DNA from 4 places in the Rhizobium sp. 01T444 genome. Region 4 is predicted to be linked to each of the others. Evidence: riboswitches for the same ligand, from Rfam matches in the RefSeq annotation. Region 4 holds a riboswitch; each other region holds the start of a gene.
The links. Region 4 has a riboswitch for cobalamin ahead of nrdH (glutaredoxin-like protein NrdH). Riboswitches for the same ligand answer to the same signal wherever they lie in the genome.
Positions count from the first base shown of each region.

Region 1: linked by a shared signal. The riboswitch ahead of AC1DTN_RS10075 (ABC transporter substrate-binding protein) and the one ahead of nrdH (glutaredoxin-like protein NrdH) in region 4 are both predicted to bind cobalamin.
Region 2: linked by a shared signal. The riboswitch ahead of bluB (5,6-dimethylbenzimidazole synthase) and the one ahead of nrdH (glutaredoxin-like protein NrdH) in region 4 are both predicted to bind cobalamin.
Region 3: linked by a shared signal. The riboswitch ahead of cobU (bifunctional adenosylcobinamide kinase/adenosylcobinamide-phosphate guanylyltransferase) and the one ahead of nrdH (glutaredoxin-like protein NrdH) in region 4 are both predicted to bind cobalamin.

Region 1 is NZ_JBFTPD010000005.1:11,940-16,351, forward strand. It holds gene AC1DTN_RS10060 (ATP-dependent Clp protease proteolytic subunit) at 1-510, shown strand, start outside; gene AC1DTN_RS10065 (hypothetical protein) at 541-999, opposite strand; gene AC1DTN_RS10070 (YidB family protein) at 1,081-1,425, opposite strand; cobalamin riboswitch at 1,563-1,832, shown strand; gene AC1DTN_RS10075 (ABC transporter substrate-binding protein) at 2,010-3,041, shown strand; partial or broken gene AC1DTN_RS10080 (FecCD family ABC transporter permease) at 3,038-4,077, shown strand; gene AC1DTN_RS10085 (ABC transporter ATP-binding protein) at 4,074-4,412, shown strand, end outside.
Region 2 is NZ_JBFTPD010000013.1:14,756-19,167, reverse strand. It holds gene AC1DTN_RS18260 (LysR family transcriptional regulator) at 1-249, opposite strand, end outside; gene AC1DTN_RS18255 (MFS transporter) at 384-1,928, shown strand; gene bluB (5,6-dimethylbenzimidazole synthase) at 1,946-2,647, opposite strand; cobalamin riboswitch at 2,690-2,879, opposite strand; gene AC1DTN_RS18245 (DHA2 family efflux MFS transporter permease subunit) at 3,022-4,412, shown strand, end outside.
Region 3 is NZ_JBFTPD010000005.1:157,446-161,857, forward strand. It holds gene cobN (cobaltochelatase subunit CobN) at 1-337, opposite strand, end outside; gene cobW (cobalamin biosynthesis protein CobW) at 348-1,394, opposite strand; gene cobU (bifunctional adenosylcobinamide kinase/adenosylcobinamide-phosphate guanylyltransferase) at 1,399-1,923, opposite strand; cobalamin riboswitch at 2,276-2,670, opposite strand; gene AC1DTN_RS10840 (chloride channel protein) at 2,878-4,412, shown strand, end outside.
Region 4 is NZ_JBFTPD010000003.1:281,983-286,394, reverse strand. It holds gene metE (5-methyltetrahydropteroyltriglutamate--homocysteine S-methyltransferase) at 1-1,082, shown strand, start outside; cobalamin riboswitch at 1,259-1,486, shown strand; gene nrdH (glutaredoxin-like protein NrdH) at 1,752-1,973, shown strand; gene nrdI (class Ib ribonucleoside-diphosphate reductase assembly flavoprotein NrdI) at 1,987-2,400, shown strand; gene nrdE (class 1b ribonucleoside-diphosphate reductase subunit alpha) at 2,379-4,412, shown strand, end outside.

The sequences.
Region 1 (4,412 bases), on a different contig from region 4:
GGCGAGATCAACGACGGCGTGTCCGCTCTCGTCTGCGCCCAGCTTCTGTTCCTGGAGGCCGAAAATCCCAAGAAGCCGATCAACCTCTACATCAATTCGCCGGGCGGCGTCGTGACCAGCGGTTTTGCCATGTACGACACGATGCGTTTCATCCGCGCGCCGGTGCACACGCTCTGCATGGGAACGGCCCGCTCGATGGGCTCCTTCCTGCTGATGGCCGGCCAGCCGGGAGAGCGATATGCCCTTCCGAATGCCAGCATCCTCATCCACCAGCCCCTCGGCGGCTTCCAGGGCCAGGCGTCCGATATGCTCATTCATGCCGAGGAAATCAGGAAGACGAAGCAGCTCATGACCAGCCTCTATGCCGAGCATTGCGGGCGATCCTATGAAGAGTTCGAGCAGGCGATGGATCGGGACCGCTTCATGAGGGCTGAAGAGGCCCTGGAATGGGGGCTGATCGACCGCATCCTGACGGATCGAGAGGATGTGGCAGAGGTAGGAGCGCAATAGCCATGCGCCCCGCCCTCGCCAGCCTAAACCTCAGCTACCGGCCTTCAATGCCGTATTGCAAAGGCTCCAATAGCCGCCGCCCTTCTGGATCCATTTCAGATCGTTGAGCGTGCCGGCATCCTTGTTGGCATGATAGCTGTCGACGCAGGTATGCAGCCGGCCCTTGGCAGGCGTTTCGCTGGCGTATTTCTTGTCGATCGCCTTCGGCATGGTCACGCCCTTGGGGGCCTTGACCGTCGGCTTTGCGGGCTCCTTGTCCGTCGTTGCGGCCACTGCCTTGTCATCGGCAGCATCTTCGGCGGCCGCATCCGCGCCACAGAACTTCGCCCGGAAGTCGTTCCACTTCATGTCCTTGGCCGAACCATCGGCCTTGGCCGTCTGATATTTGGCGCTGCATTCCTTCATGGTCAGCGCGGAGGCCGGAGAAACGAAGAAGGCGGCGGCAATCAACGCTCCGGCGGAAGCGGGCACAAGCAATCTCGCAATCATGGGATATCCTCGTGTTGGGGGCAGTTCACGGCATGCACGTCTTTGAGGCCCCAAATCTTTGAGACCCCAAGTCTTTGAAGCCTATGAAACGGTTCCATTGGGCGTTGCCGCATCGACGGCTTTCGGCAGATGCTCGGCAAGCAGCTTGGACACATCATCGGCATTGACGCCGAACTTGGCGGCGAGATCGCGCAGCTGATCGGACGACAAGGCCGCCTGGATCTGTTCCGCCGATACGGGAAGATTGTGGCCGGTGCCGATCCAGGATGAGACCTGCTCGCCGAGGCCCGCCGAATTGAGCTGGGAAACGATGCCCTGCAGCCCTCCGGCATTGTCGAATATTCTGGTTGCAACCGCGACGTAATCGACCTGCCTGCCGGCAAGCACATCAGAGAGAACACCGCCTAAACCGTCGAAAATACTCATGGTTGCTCCTCCACCCATCAGCGGATTCTACATTAGCATGAGGTAAAATTTCTGTCATTCCGGATTTGCGAAACGACAGCCTTCCCTCCGCAAACAATACTTCTCGCTGGCCCTGCTTGACGTTGCCCATGGTGACGTCCTAAGTCGGGGGAGACGGTTCCCCGAGGAGAACTTCGAGGGGATTAATAGGGAACACGGTGCGGACGACCCAAAAGGGACCAAGACCGTGGCTGCCCCCGCAACTGTAAGCGGATTGCCGGTTATATCCGGAATGAATGCCTCGTCGTTCATTCCAGGACATCACCGGCGAGCTGGTCACTCCAAGTGCCACTGCGCGCAAGCGCGGGAAGGCAGATGACCGGCTGACATCCGCGAGCCAGGAGACCTGCCGTCAATCGCAATCCAATCAGCCAGGCGGGGATGCCTGGACAAGGAGCAGATATGATTGACCTTATTTCCTGCCGCTTGCCGCACGCGATCCGTCCCGATTGGACCACCCGCCGCTAGCCCTCCTCCACGTTTGGCTCACGCATCTGCGCGCGCCGGCGTCTGCTGGCCCTTTTCCTTCCGATCGAGAGTTTCCAATGCGCCAGATTATTCCAGGCTTTTCCCTTGCGTTCGGGCTCGCCAGCCTTTGCCTGGCCGGCCTTGCAGCACCCGCCTTCGCCGCCACCCAATATCCCCTCACCCTCAGCAATTGCGGCCAGCAAGTCACCTTCGAGAAGGCACCGGCCAAGATCGTTTCGATCGGCCAGGGCATGACCGAAGTGCTCCTCTCGCTCGGCCTTGCCGACAAGATCGCCGGCACGGCCGTCTGGGTCGGCCCGGTCCTGCCGCAATATGCCGAGGCCAACAGCAAGATCAGACGCCTGGCCGACAACGACCCGAGCTTCGAATCCGTCGTCGGTGCCGAGCCCGATCTGGTGGCTGCCGAATTCGAATGGCATGTCGGCGCCCAAGGCTCCGTCGGCAAGCGCGAGCAATTCAAAGACCTCGGCATCAACACCTATATCGCGCCGGCCGATTGCGTCGCCAAGATCAACACCGATGGCGGAGACGGCGTGCGCAAGGAGCTGTTCACGATGGACCTGATCTATCAGGAAATCGCCGAACTCTCCGAAATCTTCGACGTGAAGGACCGGGGCGATAAACTGATCGCCGACCTGAAGAAGCGCGAGGCCGCGGCCGTTGCCTCCGTTTCAGGCGCGGCAGCCAAGAACCTGCCCGTCGTCTTCTGGTTCTCCAGCAAGGAGGTGAAAGGCGATGCCTTCATCGCCGGCAAGAACAGCGCGCCGGCCTATATCCTGAAGACGCTCGGCGCAAAGAACGTCGTGACGACTGAAGAGGAATGGCCCCTCGTCGGCTGGGAAACGATTGCGCAGGCCAATCCCGCCGTCATCGTCATCGCCACCATGGACCGCCGCCGCTATGCCGCCGACGATCCCAAGGTGAAGGTGGATTTCCTGGAAAACGATCCGGTCACAAGGGAGCTCGATGCCGTCAAAAACAAGCGCTTCATCATGATGGACGCGCAGTCGATGAACCCGACGATCCGCACGATCGACGGCATCGAAATCCTGGCAAAGGGCATCGCCGCCTCCGGTCTGGCGCAGTGAGCCAGGCTGCCTTGCCACAGAGGAAATGGTGGGCGCTTGCCGCGCTCACCATCGCCGCCTTCCTCCTGCTCGGCCTGATGGTCAGCCTCGCCGTATCGATCGGCGAGATATCGATCCCGCTCGCCACCACGGCAAAGGCGGTTTCCAACCGCCTGTTCGGCACGGCATTCGAACTCAGCCGCATCCACCAGGGCATTGTCTGGGATTACCGCCTCAGCCGCGCGCTGGTGGCGGCAAGCGCCGGTGCGTCGCTCGCGCTTTGCGGCGTGGTGCTGCAGGCCCTGCTGCGCAATCCGCTCGCCGAACCTTATGTGCTCGGCATTTCCGCCGGCGCCTCCACCGGCGCCGTCTGCGTCATGATCTTAGGCCTCGGCTATGGCGTGCTCGGCCTCTCCGGCGGCGCCTTCATCGGCGCCGTCATCGCCTTTCTTCTGGTCGGCATTCTGGCGGCGGGCGCGGGCGGCACCAGCGAGCGCATCATTCTCTGCGGCGTGGCGGGCTCGCAGCTCTTCAACGCGCTGACCTCCTATATCGTCACCACCTCGGCCAATGCCGAACAGGCGCGCGGCGTACTCTTCTGGCTCTTAGGGTCGCTCAGTGGCGTGCGCTGGCCGGATGTCTATCTCTCCGTGCCGATCGCGCTGACAGGCTTCGTCGTCTGTCTTGCCCATGCGCGCGCGCTCGATGCCTTCGCCTTCGGCACGGATGCCGCAGCCTCCCTCGGCATCGCCGTGCGCCGCGTGCAGTTCACCCTGCTCGGCGTGACAGCGGCGATGACGGCAGGCGTGGTCAGCATGGTCGGTTCCATCGGCTTCGTCGGTCTCGTCATTCCCCATGCCGCCCGCTTCCTCGTCGGCCCCGCGCATGGCCGCCTGCTGCCGGCGACTGCGCTTGGCGGAGCGATCTTCATGGTCGGCGCCGACATCGTCTCGCGCATCATCATTCCCCAACAGATCCTGCCGATCGGCGTCGTCACCGCGCTTTTCGGCGCACCGGCCTCGCCATCATCCTCTATCGCGTGCGGAGAAGCGCATGAGCATATCAGTCGACAAGGTCACCTATGCCGCCGGCAATACCATCATCGTCAATGGCATCAGCATATCAGTCGAAAGGGGCAAGGTGCTCGGCCTGCTCGGGCCGAACGGCTCAGGCAAATCGAGCCTGCTGCGCCTGATCTGCCGACTGCGGCAGGTCAAAAGCGGCATCATCCGCCTTGGCGACGACGATGTCTCCGGCCTCTCACGCGCTGCCCTTGCCCGCCGCATCGCCTTCGTCGAACAGCAGTCGACGACCGACACGCAGCTCACCGTGCGCGATATCGTCCGCCTCGGCCGCACGCCGCATCGCGGCCTCATCGCCTCCTGGGGCGCC
Region 2 (4,412 bases), on a different contig from region 4:
CGCGATCGCCCGGTCATGGGCAGCGAGGAATTCCCGTGCGGCATCAAGAAATACCGCCCCCTGTGCCGAAAGCCGCACCAGCCGCGGCGTGCGTTCGATCAGCCGATGGCCGAGCCGCTCCTCCAGCCGTTTGAGCTTGACGCTAATCGCCCCTTGCGTGCTGCCGAGCTCATTGGCGGCGCGGGTGAAGCTCTTGTTCTCGGCGATCGTCACGAAAGCCTGAACGGAATCGACATCGAGCATGGTCATTGGATCTATCCGAAATTGTTGTGTCTGAAATAGTCAATCATCCAATTCTGTAATGATCAAGCTCTGCTTATGCTGACGCAAATGGACGACAAGGGATGTCACCCTTGTAAGTCTCAACGTCGAAAGGCCAAAGCATGACCTCTGCCTCCCCTCCATCCTCACGTATCAGAGGCATCGTCGCCCTGATGGCGGCCTGCCTCTCCTCACTGATGTTCGGCCTTGAAATATCGAGCGTACCGGCAATCCTGCCGACGCTGGAAAAGGTGCTGCATGCCGATTTCAGCGCGCTGCAATGGATCATGAATGCCTATACGATCGCCGTGACGACGGTGCTGATGGCGGCAGGCACATTGGCCGATCGCTACGGCCGCAAGCGCGTCTTCCTCATCGGCATTGCCGCCTTTGGCCTCACCTCGCTGATTGCCGGCCTCGCTCAGGATGTTTCGCTGCTGATCGTTGCTCGCTTTCTGCAGGGCATGAGCGGCGGCGTGATGCTGATCTGCCAGGTGGCTGTCCTCTCCCATCAATTCCCGGAGGGCAGAGCCCGCAGCATGGCCTTCGGCTGGTGGGGCATCATCTTCGGGATCGGCCTCGGCTTTGGCCCGATCATAGGCGTTGCGATCGTAGCAGCCGCCGGCTGGCAATGGGTCTTCCTCATCCATGCCGTGCTGGCAGCCGTGACGGTGGCCCTTGCCGTAACGGGCGTTGAGGAATCGCGGGACCCCGCTGCAGGACGGCTCGATATGGCCGGCATCGCCACTCTTTCGCTGGCGGTCTTCTGCCTCGCTTTCTTCATCACCCAGGGTCCGGCTCTCGGCTTTGCCAGCCCTGCCGCGCTTGGCATCATCGGACTTTCCGCGGCAAGCCTCGTCGCCTTCATCTTTGCCGAGAGGCTGAACCCGCGACCGATGTTCGATGCCTCGGTCTTCGGCATTCGCGCCTTCTCGGGCGCCATCATCGGCTCGGCTGCCATGAATATCAGCTTCTGGCCTTTCATGATCTATCTGCCGATCTGGTATGAAGCCGGTCTCGGTTATGGCAGTGTGGCCGCGGGTGTGGCGCTGCTTGCCTATACGCTGCCGACGCTCGTCGTACCGCCGCTCGCCGAACGGCTTATGCTGCGCTATCGGCCGGGCATCATCATTCCCGGCGGCCTTTTCACCATCGGGCTCGGCTTCCTGCTGATGAAGTCAGGCAGTGCTGCCACCGCGCCAAGCTGGCTGACGATGCTGCCCGGCGCGCTGCTTGCCGGCATCGGGCTTGGCTTCACCAACACCCCGGTCACCAATACGACGACAGGTGCCGTCTCCAGCGATCGCGCCGGCATGGCCTCCGGCATCGACATGAGCGCCCGGATGATCTCGCTCGCCATCAACATCGCCGTCATGGGCTTCATCCTGTTCAGCGGCGTGCTCTCCCACCTCAAGAGCACCTTGCCAACCTCGACGGATGCCGGCGACCTGCGCCTGCTCGCCGAACGGATCTCCGCCGGCAACATTGCCTCCCTGCCAGACATTCCCGCCGGGACGGTGCATGATGCGCTCGTCGCAGGCTTCGGCGGCGTCATGCTCTATGGCGCGATCGGCGTCTGGCTTCTGGCCGCCGCAAGCTTCCTCGTCTTTGCCCATCGGAAGACGCCGGCCTGCGCCAAGGATTGCGGCACCCAGCCGGCAGAATGATGCACACCCGCGCCGGCTCAGACCGGCGCGGCCTCGCTTTCCACCTGCCCCCAGCCATCATGGAAAACCAGCTCTTCCAGCGCCATCCGCTGCCGCCAGCCTTTGACCGCCAGTTCCGGCTTATCATAGAGCCGGTCGACGAAGCCGGCGCAGAGCCAGGCTACCACCTCGATATGATTGGGAATGCCGAGGATCTCCTTCAGGTCACCCTCGCGAAAAATGCTGACCCAGCCGATGCCCACCCCTTCGGCTCGTGCCGCAAGCCACAGGTTCTGGATGGCGCAGACGGTGGAATAGCTGTCCATGCGCGGATTATGTGTGCGCCCCAGCACCACGCTGCCGCTGCGGGTTGGATCGCAGGTCACGCAGATGCCGAGCGGCGCCTGGACGATGCCTTCGAGCTTCAGCGAACGGTATTGCTCCTGCCGCTTGCCGTCGAACATGCGGGCCGCTTCCTCATTCGCCTTGAGGAAGGCATCGCGTACCCGCGCCCTCACCTCGACGCTCTTCACCAGAATGAAATTCCACGGCTGCATGAAGCCGACCGAGGGCGCGTGATGCGCGGCGGTCAAAAGCCGCGTCACGAGATCATCCGGCAAGGGATCGGGCAGGAACTGGCTGCGCACGTCACGCCGCGTCATGATCGCGTGATAGACGGCCTCGCGTTCGGCCGCAGAAAAGCTGGATGCCGGGCAAACGGCATCATCAATGGGTCGCATCGTCAAATCCCCAACAACGCAACCGCCCGCCGTCCGCGCGGGTTGGGTCTATCTTGCCAGGCCGGTCTTCTGACTTGGCGTCATCCGCTTGACCGCCGCCTTCCCGGCCTTGCGGCCAGTGGCATTCTATGCGGCAAGCGTCGGCCTTACAGCGTTGGGCACGTTCCGGTCTTGCACCGGATTCCCGATTCTCCCGCTTGTGAAAGCGGGCACCTGACGGGTGATCTATGGCGCGGAAACGGCATGGCGGCAAGCTGCATGCGACATTCATTTCGTGGACAGGCTGAAAATGCTGGCCTAGAACGAGACCCGACGCCGCTGGCGCCGAATCCCCTCTCATTGCCTTCCGGTTGCCCGTGTCCCGCCTAACACCAATGATCCTTGCGGTCGCCCTGTTCATGGAACAGATGGATTCGACCGTGATCGCCACCAGCCTGCCGGCGATTGCTGCCGATATAGGCACTTCGCCGATCGCGCTGAAACTTGCGGTAACGAGCTACCTCGTGGCGCTCGCAATCTTCATTCCGATCAGCGGCTGGATGTCGGATCGCTTCGGTGCACGCAACATCTTTCGGCTCGCGATCTTCGTTTTCATGGTTGGCTCGGTCGCCTGCGCATTCTCCAATTCCATCGCCGCCTTCGTCATTTCCCGCCTCATCCAGGGTGCCGGCGGCTCGATGATGACGCCGGTCGGGCGATTGCTCCTGGTGCGCGGCACGCCACGTCACCAGTTGGTGAATGCCATGGCATGGCTGACCATTCCGGCGCTGATCGGCCCGATCATGGGCCCGCCGATCGGCGGCTTCCTGACGACCTATCTCAGCTGGCACTGGATCTTCTGGATCAATGTGCCGATCGGCATTATCGGCATCGTCCTCGTCACCCGTTTCCTGCCGGCCGTCGAGCCGCGAAGCCCGAAGCCGATGGATTTTCCGGGCTTCTTCCTGTCGGGTATCGGCTTTGCCGGTTTCGTGTTCGGCCTCTCGGTCATCAGCCTGCCCGCCGTTCCCGTCATCTACGGCTATGTCACTGTGGCCGTCGGCGTCCTCTCCGGCATTCTCTATTTCGTGCATGCCAGGCGCACCTCGCATCCGCTGCTCGACCCCAAGATGTTCCGCTACCCGATGTTCCGGGCGGCGATCCTCGGCGCCTCGAATTTCCGCATGGGCCTCGGCGCGCTGCCCTTCCTCATGCCGCTGATGCTGCAGCTCGGCTTCGGCCTGACGCCGCTGCAGTCAGGCTCGATCACCTTCATCAGCGCTCTTGGCTCCATGGGCTCGAAATTTGCAGCCACCCGCACCTATAACGCCTTCGGCTTCCGCAACGTCATCGCGCTGACGACCTTCCTCGCGGCAATCTTCCTCGGCGTGAATGGCTTCTTCACTGCCGAAACGCCGATGTATGTCATCATGGGCTGTCTTCTTGTCGGCGGCCTCCTCCGCTCCATGGCCTTTTCGGGCGTCAACGCTATGGCCTTCGGCGATGTGGACGAGGCCGACAGCAGCCAGGCGACTGCCATCAACGCGGTGGCGCAGCGCATCTCCATGGCCATGGGCGTTGCGGTAGCCGGTACGATCCTGGAAATCTCCTCGAGCTTCCACGGCGGCAAGCTTTTGGTCTCGGATTTTCATATCGCCTTCTTCATCGTGGCGGCGATATCAGCACTTGCCTGCATCACTTTCCTGCGCCTGCCCGCCAATGCCGGCGAGGAGCTGACGACACGCCGCCACAAGAACAGACATGCCGCGGCGGCAGAACCGGAAGA
Region 3 (4,412 bases), on a different contig from region 4:
GCACCGCAATCAGCGTCCCATTACGAGCGGCAACCGCATGCAGCGCCTCGAGCGCATAGTGAAAGTAGCTCGCCCCACCCAGCGCCCGCACGATGATCAGCTTCGCATGTCTCGCCGTGCGCTGGACGTAGGTATCGACCGACATCGGATGCTTCAGGCTCATCAGGCTCGCAAGCCTGAGCGTATGCCCGCTCGCCCCGCCGGAATGAGCCGCAGCGATTGCCGCAAGCTCGGTGTCGGCGGCCGAGAGGAACAGGATATCGCCCGGCGACTGGCCGAGGTCGATGGCCTCGTCCCCGTCGCTGATTGTTCCCTGTTGGGCGAGAAGCAGATGCATCGATTATTCCCTAAGCGAGCGCTTCGATCGCCTTGCGCACCGCGTCCTGATCCATCTCATGCAGGCCGATGACGACGAGGCGCGTGCTGCGTGCTTCGCCCGGCGTCCAGGCGCGGTCGAAATACTGATCGATGCGGGCACCCACGGCCTGCAGCTGCAGGCGCATCGGCTTGCCCGAGACATCGATGAAGCCCTTGAGGCGCAGCACATCATGCTCGGCGATAATGCCCTTCAGCTTCTCGACGAAACCTGATGTATCGGCGATAGCGCCGAGCTCGACGACGAAACTGTCGAATTCGTCGTGATCGTGCGGCGTGCCGTCCTCATGCTCCAGCTCGTGATGGGACTTGCGGTTGACGATATCGTCTTCCGTGCCGATGCCGAGGCCGAGCAGCACGCTTGCCGGCACGTCGCCATTCCTGGCCTCGATCATCACAGGCTTGCGGGCGATGCGCGAGGCGACTTCGCTCTTCACGCGACCGAGGCCGTCGGCATCAATGAGATCGGTCTTGTTGAGCACTATGAGGTCGGCGCAGGTCAGCTGATCTTCGAAAAGCTCCTCGATCGGGCTTTCATGATCGAGCGATTCATCCTCGACGCGGCGTGCATCGACAGCATCATGGTCATCGGCAAAACGACCTGCGGCAACAGCGGCGCTGTCGACCACGGTGATCACGCCGTCAACGGTGACTTCGCTTCTGATGTCCGGCCAGTTGAAGGCGGCGACCAGCGGCTGTGGCAAGGCAAGGCCTGAAGTTTCGATGACGATATGGTCCGGGCGCTGCTCGCGCTCCAGAAGCTTGGTCATGGTCGGAATGAAATCGTCGGCGACCGTGCAGCAGATGCAGCCATTGGTGAGCTCGATAATATCGTCCTCGGTGCAATTCTCCGCCCCGCAGCCCTTCAGCACATCGCCATCAACGCCGAGATCGCCGAACTCGTTGATGATGAGCGCAATCTTCTTGCCGCCGGCATTTGTGAGCAGGTTGCGGATCATTGTCGTCTTGCCCGCACCGAGAAAGCCGGTGATGACGGTTGCGGGAATTTTCTGCTGCATGGATCTAACCCTTCATCTTCAGCGGCAGACCTGCCGCGATAAAATACACGTCGTCGGCCACAGCCGCGATCATCTGGTGCAGCCGGCCGGCATGGTCGCGAAAATCCCGCGCCATGCGGTTCTCAGGCACGATGCCGAGGCCGACTTCATTGGAAACGATGACGAGCCGCGCCTTTGCTTGCGGTAGACAGGCGGCAAGGGCGGCGGACTGGGCGGCGATATCGCGCCCCTCCATCATCAGATTGGTGAGCCACAGCGTCAGGCAATCAACGAGAACAGCCCTGCCCTCGCCGTCGATTGCCGCAAGGCGCTCGGTAAGGTCGAGCGGTTCCTCATGGGTGGTCCAGGAGGGGCCGCGGTCGGCCTTGTGCTGGTCGATACGCGCCTGCATTTCGTCATCCCAGGCGCGGCCTGTGGCGATGTAGTGGCGGTCGAGGCCGCTTGTGGTCACGAGGTTTTCGGCGAAGCGGGATTTGCCGGAGCGGGCGCCGCCGAGGATGAAGGTGGCGTTGAGAAGGCTCTTGGTCATGCCACGGCCGCCCTTGGAGCGAAGGCGCGGCTCCACCCACTTCCCTCATCCCTGTGCTTGTCACAGGGATCCAGCGTGCCCAAGTCCTTGGGCACAAGAGACTCAATCAACGACGGCGTAGATTCATTCACTGCGCGGACGCGCCGTGGCTGGATTCCTGTGACAAGCACAGGAATGAGGGAGGAGAGGAAAGTGCGCGCCGGGTAACGTCCACCAACAGGCGCCAGACGCATCCCATCAGGAGGTACCGAACCGACACCTTTCACATGCACCACCAGAGGCAGCGCTGAATCAAATCCTTCAGCCAAGACAACCTCCGTGCTGGCAGCGGGCAAACGGCCCAGTATGGGCATTATGCCCGGCACGGATGGCAGGTCTCCTGGCTCGCAGTTAGCGGCCGCGACAGGGGCAGACCGTTTCCGGTCGCCCCTGATCGTGCCAGCGGATCCGCCTCGCCTTCCCGGCTGCTTCTCGTGAAAAGGCGGACGATTCGTAGAAATAGAGGCGTCCTGCCCCGGCTGATCACGATGCACTCCAGTGGCTTTTCCGGCACTTATACCGCCTTGCCCGCCTGCAGAATGCGAGGCTGTCAGCGCAACGGCTAAAATACCGGACGGAAGACCCTGACTGCTCTACAGTCGCGGGGTCGGCTGTGATGAAGGCGCCCGGCTTGGGTCCGCCCCGTCACATTCCCTTTTCATCCGGAAGGCGTAAGGCCGATCCGGAACCATCCATTATGTCAATTCATGGTTAGGCTTCCGCCCCGGGCATGTCAATCGGCGCACTGGGTGCACACAGAGATCATCTCGACTTACACTACCGATATTATCGTCTTCAATCAAAGGTTTACGTCACAAAAACTTTACGGCGCAGTCGGTATTTTGCCGCAATTGCCGCTCATGCGGATGCCGGCTCCGCCCTTGACCCCCACTCCTGCCGCCTAGTTTCCCCATGATGCTCTCCCGAATGGATATTCGCCGCCTCGGCCCTCTCGGCACCGTCTTTGATCCGGGACGCCTGCGCGCGCTTATCCGCCACAGCGAAATGGGCATGGTCTTTGCCGGCGCGCTCGTCGGTATCGCCTCGGGGCTTGCGGTCACCGCCATGAGCTATGTCTCGGAAGAGATGCACAGGCTGATCTTCGGCATAGACGGCACGACGAGGCTCAGCGCCTCGCAGATCGACAGCAAGTTCCTGCTGATGACGGCCCCGGTTGCCGGCGGCATGCTGCTCGGCCTGTTGATCTTCATTCTCGCCAGATGGCGCAAGAAGCCGATGGTCGACCCGATCGAGGCCAATGCCTTGCATGGCGGCCGCCTGTCGCTGACGGACAGCATCCTCGTCGCCATCCAGAACCTCGTGTCCAACGGCTTCGGCGCATCCGTCGGTCTGGAGGCCGGCTATACGCAGCTTGCAGCCGGCATCGCCTCGAAATTCGGCCTGAAGCTGCAGCTGCGCCGCTCCGACATGCGCGTCCTCGTCGGCTGCGGCGCGGCCGGCGCCATCGCCGCCGCCTTCAATGCACCGCTGACGGGCGCCTTCTATGCCTTCGAGCTGATCATCGGCACCTACACCATCGTCTCGCTGACGCCTGTTGTCGTCGCGGCCCTCGTCGCTACACTGGTCGCCCGGCTACTCTCCGGCAGCGATTTCATCATCGATGTCGGCAGCTTCGGCGCTGTCCAGCCCGCCGATTACGTGCCGGCGATCGCCCTCGGCGCCTTCTGCGCAGGCATCGGCATCCTCATCATGCAGGGCGTCTCCTTCGTCGAGGAACTGGCGCGCAAAAGCTCCATCGCGCTACCCTTCCGCCCGGCGCTCGGCGGCCTGGTCGTCGGCCTGCTGGCGCTGGCCTCGCCGCAGGTCCTCGCCGCCGGTCACGGCGCGCTGCATCTCAACCTCTCCCATGAGATCACCATTCCCGCGCTGATTGGCCTCTTCCTTCTGAAGTCGGTGGCATCAGCCATTTCGATCGGCTCCGGCTTCAGGGGCGGCCTGTTCTTCGCCTCGCTCTTCATGGGTGCCCTGCTCGGCAAGCTCTTTGCCTATTCCGCCCCCTATTTCGCCGATGCGACACTGACACCCGTGATCTATGCCGTGGTCGGCATGAGCTCGCTCGCCGTCGCCGTCATCGGCGGGCCGCTGACCATGACCTTCCTGGCGCTGGAGATTACCGGCGACTTTCCGATCACCGTTCTGGTGCTCGCCGCCGTCATTACCTCCTCGCTCGTGGTGCGCACCACCTTCGGCTACTCCTTCGCCACATGGCGCTTTCACCTGCGCGGCGAGAGCATCCGTAGCGCCCATGATGTCGGCTGGATCCGCAACCTGACCGTGGACAAGCTGATGCGATCAGACGTGAAGACCGCAAAACTTGGAATAACGATGGACGAGTTCAAGGAGGCCTTCCCCATCGGCTCGACGCAGCGCGTCATCCTCGTCGATGAGGGCGACAAATATGCCGGTCTCGTGCTCGTGCCGGAAATCTA
Region 4 (4,412 bases):
ACGAGGCGATGAAGACACGCAGCAGCGATTTTGCCGAGCGGACCGGACTGCAGGAGCGTAAGCTTCGCCTGCCGCTGTTCCCGACGACGACGATCGGCTCCTTCCCGCAGACATCAGATGTTCGAAAGTCCCGCTCCGCTTTCACCAAGGGCACGATCAGCGAGGCGGATTATGATGCCTTTCTGAAAAAGGAGACCGAAGCGGCGATCCGCTGGCAGGAGGAAATCGGCCTCGACGTGCTTGTCCACGGCGAATTCGAACGCAATGACATGGTGCAGTATTTCGGTGAGCAGCTTTCCGGCTTCGCCTTCACTCAACATGCCTGGGTGCAGAGCTATGGCTCCCGTTACGTCCGACCGCCTGTTATCTTCGGGGACGTCTCCCGGCCGAAGCCGATGACAGTCGAGTGGTGGCGCTATGCGCAGTCGCTGACGGAGAAGCCCGTGAAGGGCATGCTGACCGGGCCGGTGACGATCCTCAACTGGTCCTTCGTGCGCGACGATCTCTCTCGCGCCGACGTCAGCCGGCAGATCGCGCTGGCGATCCGCGACGAGGTGCTCGATCTCGAAAGGGCCGGTGCGGCAATGATCCAGATCGACGAGGCGGCGCTGCGCGAGGGCCTGCCGCTGCGCAAGGCCGACTGGAAGACCTATCTCGACTGGGCCGTCGAGAGTTTCCGCCTATGCGCCTCCGGCGTGGCGGACGAAACGCAGATCCATACGCATATGTGCTATTCGGAGTTCAACCAGATCATCGATGCCATCGCGGCGATGGATGCCGATGTGATCTCCATCGAGACGTCACGTTCGAAGATGGAACTGCTGGAGGCCTTCCGTAGCTACAAATATCCGAACGAGATCGGCCCCGGCGTCTACGACATCCATTCGCCGCGCGTTCCTGATGTCGAGGAGATGACGGAGCTCCTGACGCTGGCGCGCGAGCGTCTGACGGACGGGCAGCTCTGGATCAATCCGGATTGCGGATTGAAGACGCGCAGGTGGGAAGAGGTTCGCCCGGCGCTCGTCAACATGGTCGCTGCCGCCCGAATATTACGACATGCCGCATCGACGATTCGGGCCTGAACCTGGAGTCGAAAATCAGAGAGCCGGCTATAGGCCGGCTCTCTTCATTGGGGCCTTCTCCACAGCCTACTTTCTTTAAGCATTCGTTAACCACGTTTTTCACAGGAATGTAGCAATTTCAAACATGCCGTAACGCGACGCACAAACCATCCGTTGACGCCAACTCCGATTCGAGTACTATATCTAGTGTTCACGGTTCCTTCGATTCGCTAGGGATCGCAGGCTAAGACGGGAATACGGTGCGGTTTGCCATGATGGCAAAACAAGGCCGGAGCTGCCCCCGCAACTGTAAGCGGCGAGCAACTGTCCGATTTCAGGTCACTGAGGCATGACGCTTTGGGAAGGCTGGGGGCAGGGTGCTTCGACCCGCGAGCCAGGAGACCTGCCTTGAACGAAACGTCCACGGGCGGGGTGTCCGGAAGGTCGCGTATATGTGAGGCGGATCAAATCCGCACCTGTTGCGCTGCCCCCGGAAGTCCGCATGAGCACTTCGGGGTTGAAGTCATGTCGAGAGCATCAAAGCCGCCGCCCGCGCAAATCCCGCGAGGGATCGAATCCGGCGTGTAAAACGCCAACTTTGCCAGATCAATATCGAGCGTTACCCCGGACGCCGCAAGGCGCCCGATCCTAGTTCTGCGTCCGGAATCCATTGACATCACGAGGAACATGATGAGCGTTACCGTTTACAGCAAGCCTGCCTGCGTTCAGTGCACCGCCACATATCGCGCCCTCGACCGCCTGGGCGTCGACTATCAGATCATCGATATCTCCGAGGATGCCGACGCGCTCGATCGCGTTCGCGGCATGGGCTACATGCAGGTTCCGGTCGTCGTTGCCGGCGAGAACCACTGGGCGGGCTTCCGTCCCGATATGATCAGCGCGCTCTCCTGATCGGAGAAGAGCGGTGGGCCTGATCGTCTATTATTCCAGCCGGTCTGAGAATACCCATCGTTTCGTCGAGAAGCTGGGACTGCGCGCGGCGCGCATTCCCGTAGGCGTTGAGGACATCCACATTCGCGAACCCTATGTGCTGATCTCGCCCACCTATTGCGGGGATGGCGGCCCCGGGATCGTAAAGGGAGCCGTGCCCAAGCAGGTGATCCGTTTCCTCAACGATGCGGAAAACCGCTCCAACATCCGTGGCGTCATTGCTGCGGGCAACAGCAATTTCGGCGAGACCTATGGGCTTGCCGGCGACGTGATCTCGCAGAAATGCCAGGTGCCTTACCTCTACCGGTTCGAGCTTCTGGGGACTGCCGAGGATGTCGCCAATGTCAAAGACGGGATGGGACGATTTTGGACACAGGAACAAATTTGACGCGAGATGCGGGCGCAAAACCGCTAAAGGCAGCGGACGCGCTGGATTATCACGCGCTGAACGCGATGCTGAACCTCTATGACGAGCAGGGCAAGATCCAGCTCGACAAGGACCGCATGGCGGCCAAGCAGTATTTCCTGCAGCACGTGAACCAGAACACGGTGTTCTTCCATAATCTCCGGGAGAAGCTCGATTATCTGGTGACCGAAGGCTATTACGAGCAGGAAGTGCTCGACCAGTATTCCTTCAATTTCGTCCGCGACCTGTTCGACGAGGCCTATGCCAAGAAGTTCCGTTTCCCGACTTTCCTCGGCGCCTTCAAATATTACACCAGCTACACGCTGAAGACCTTCGACGGAAAGCGCTATCTGGAGCGCTATGAAGATCGCATCTGCATGGTGGCGTTGGCACTTGCCGAAGGCAATGAGCAGCTTGCCCGTGATCTGGTCGAAGAGATCATCACCGGCCGCTTCCAGCCGGCAACGCCGACTTTCCTCAATGCCGGCAAGAAGCAGCGCGGCGAGCTCGTCTCGTGCTTTCTGCTGCGTGTCGAAGACAATATGGAATCGATCGGCCGCTCCATCAATTCGGCGCTGCAGCTTTCCAAGCGCGGCGGTGGCGTGGCGCTATCGCTGACGAACATCCGCGAGGCTGGTGCGCCGATCAAGCAGATCGAAAACCAGTCTTCCGGCATCATCCCCGTCATGAAGCTGCTCGAAGACTCGTTCTCCTACGCCAATCAGCTCGGTGCTCGGCAGGGTGCGGGTGCCGTTTATCTCAACGCCCATCACCCTGACATCATGCGCTTCCTTGATACCAAGCGCGAAAATGCTGACGAGAAGATCCGCATCAAGACGCTGTCGCTCGGCGTCGTCGTGCCCGACATCACTTTCGAACTCGCCAAGAACAATGAGGATATGTACCTCTTCTCGCCCTATGACGTGGAGCGGGCCTATGGCGTGCCCTTCACCGAGATATCGGTGACGGAGAAGTACCGCGAGATGGTGGCGGATGCCCGTATCACAAAGAAGAAGATCAAGGCGCGCGAATTCTTCCAGGTAATTGCCGAAATTCAGTTCGAGAGCGGTTATCCCTACATCATGTTCGAAGACACGGTGAACCGGGCAAACCCGATCGCCGGCCGCATCAGCATGAGCAATCTCTGCTCTGAAATCCTGCAGGTCAGCGAAGCGAGCGAATTCAACGACGACCTTTCCTACAAGGTGATGGGCAAGGATATTTCCTGCAATCTCGGCTCGCTGAATATCGCCATGGCGATGGATTCGGCCGATTTCGGCAAGACGATCGAGACCTCGATCCGCGCGCTGACGGCCGTTTCCGACATGAGTCACATCTCCTCGGTTCCATCGATCGAGAAGGGCAATGACGACAGCCATGCAATCGGCCTCGGCCAGATGAACCTGCATGGATACCTCGCCCGCGAGCGCATCCATTACGGTTCGGAAGAGGGCGTCGATTTCACCAATATCTATTTCTACACGGTGACCTATCACGCGCTGCGCGCCTCCAACCGTCTGGCGGTCGAACGTGGCGCAAGCTTCAAGGGCTTCGAGAATTCGAAATATGCCTCGGGCGAATATTTCGACAAATATACCGAGCAGGAATGGAAGCCGGCGACCGAGAAGGTTCAGGCGCTTTTCGACGGTGCCGGCATTCATATCCCGACGCAGGAAGACTGGCTGGAGCTGAAGAAGGCCGTGATGGCCTCCGGCCTCTATAACCAGAACCTGCAGGCGGTGCCGCCGACGGGCTCGATTTCCTATATCAACCACTCGACTTCCTCGATCCATCCGATCGTCTCGAAGATCGAGATCCGCAAGGAAGGCAAGATCGGCCGCGTCTATTATCCGGCGCCGTTCATGACCAACGACAATCTCGACTACTATCAGGATGCCTATGAGATCGGGCCAGACAAGATCATCGACACCTATGCTGCGGCTACCCAACATGTCGATCAGGGCCTGTCGCTGACGCTGTTCTTCCGCGACACG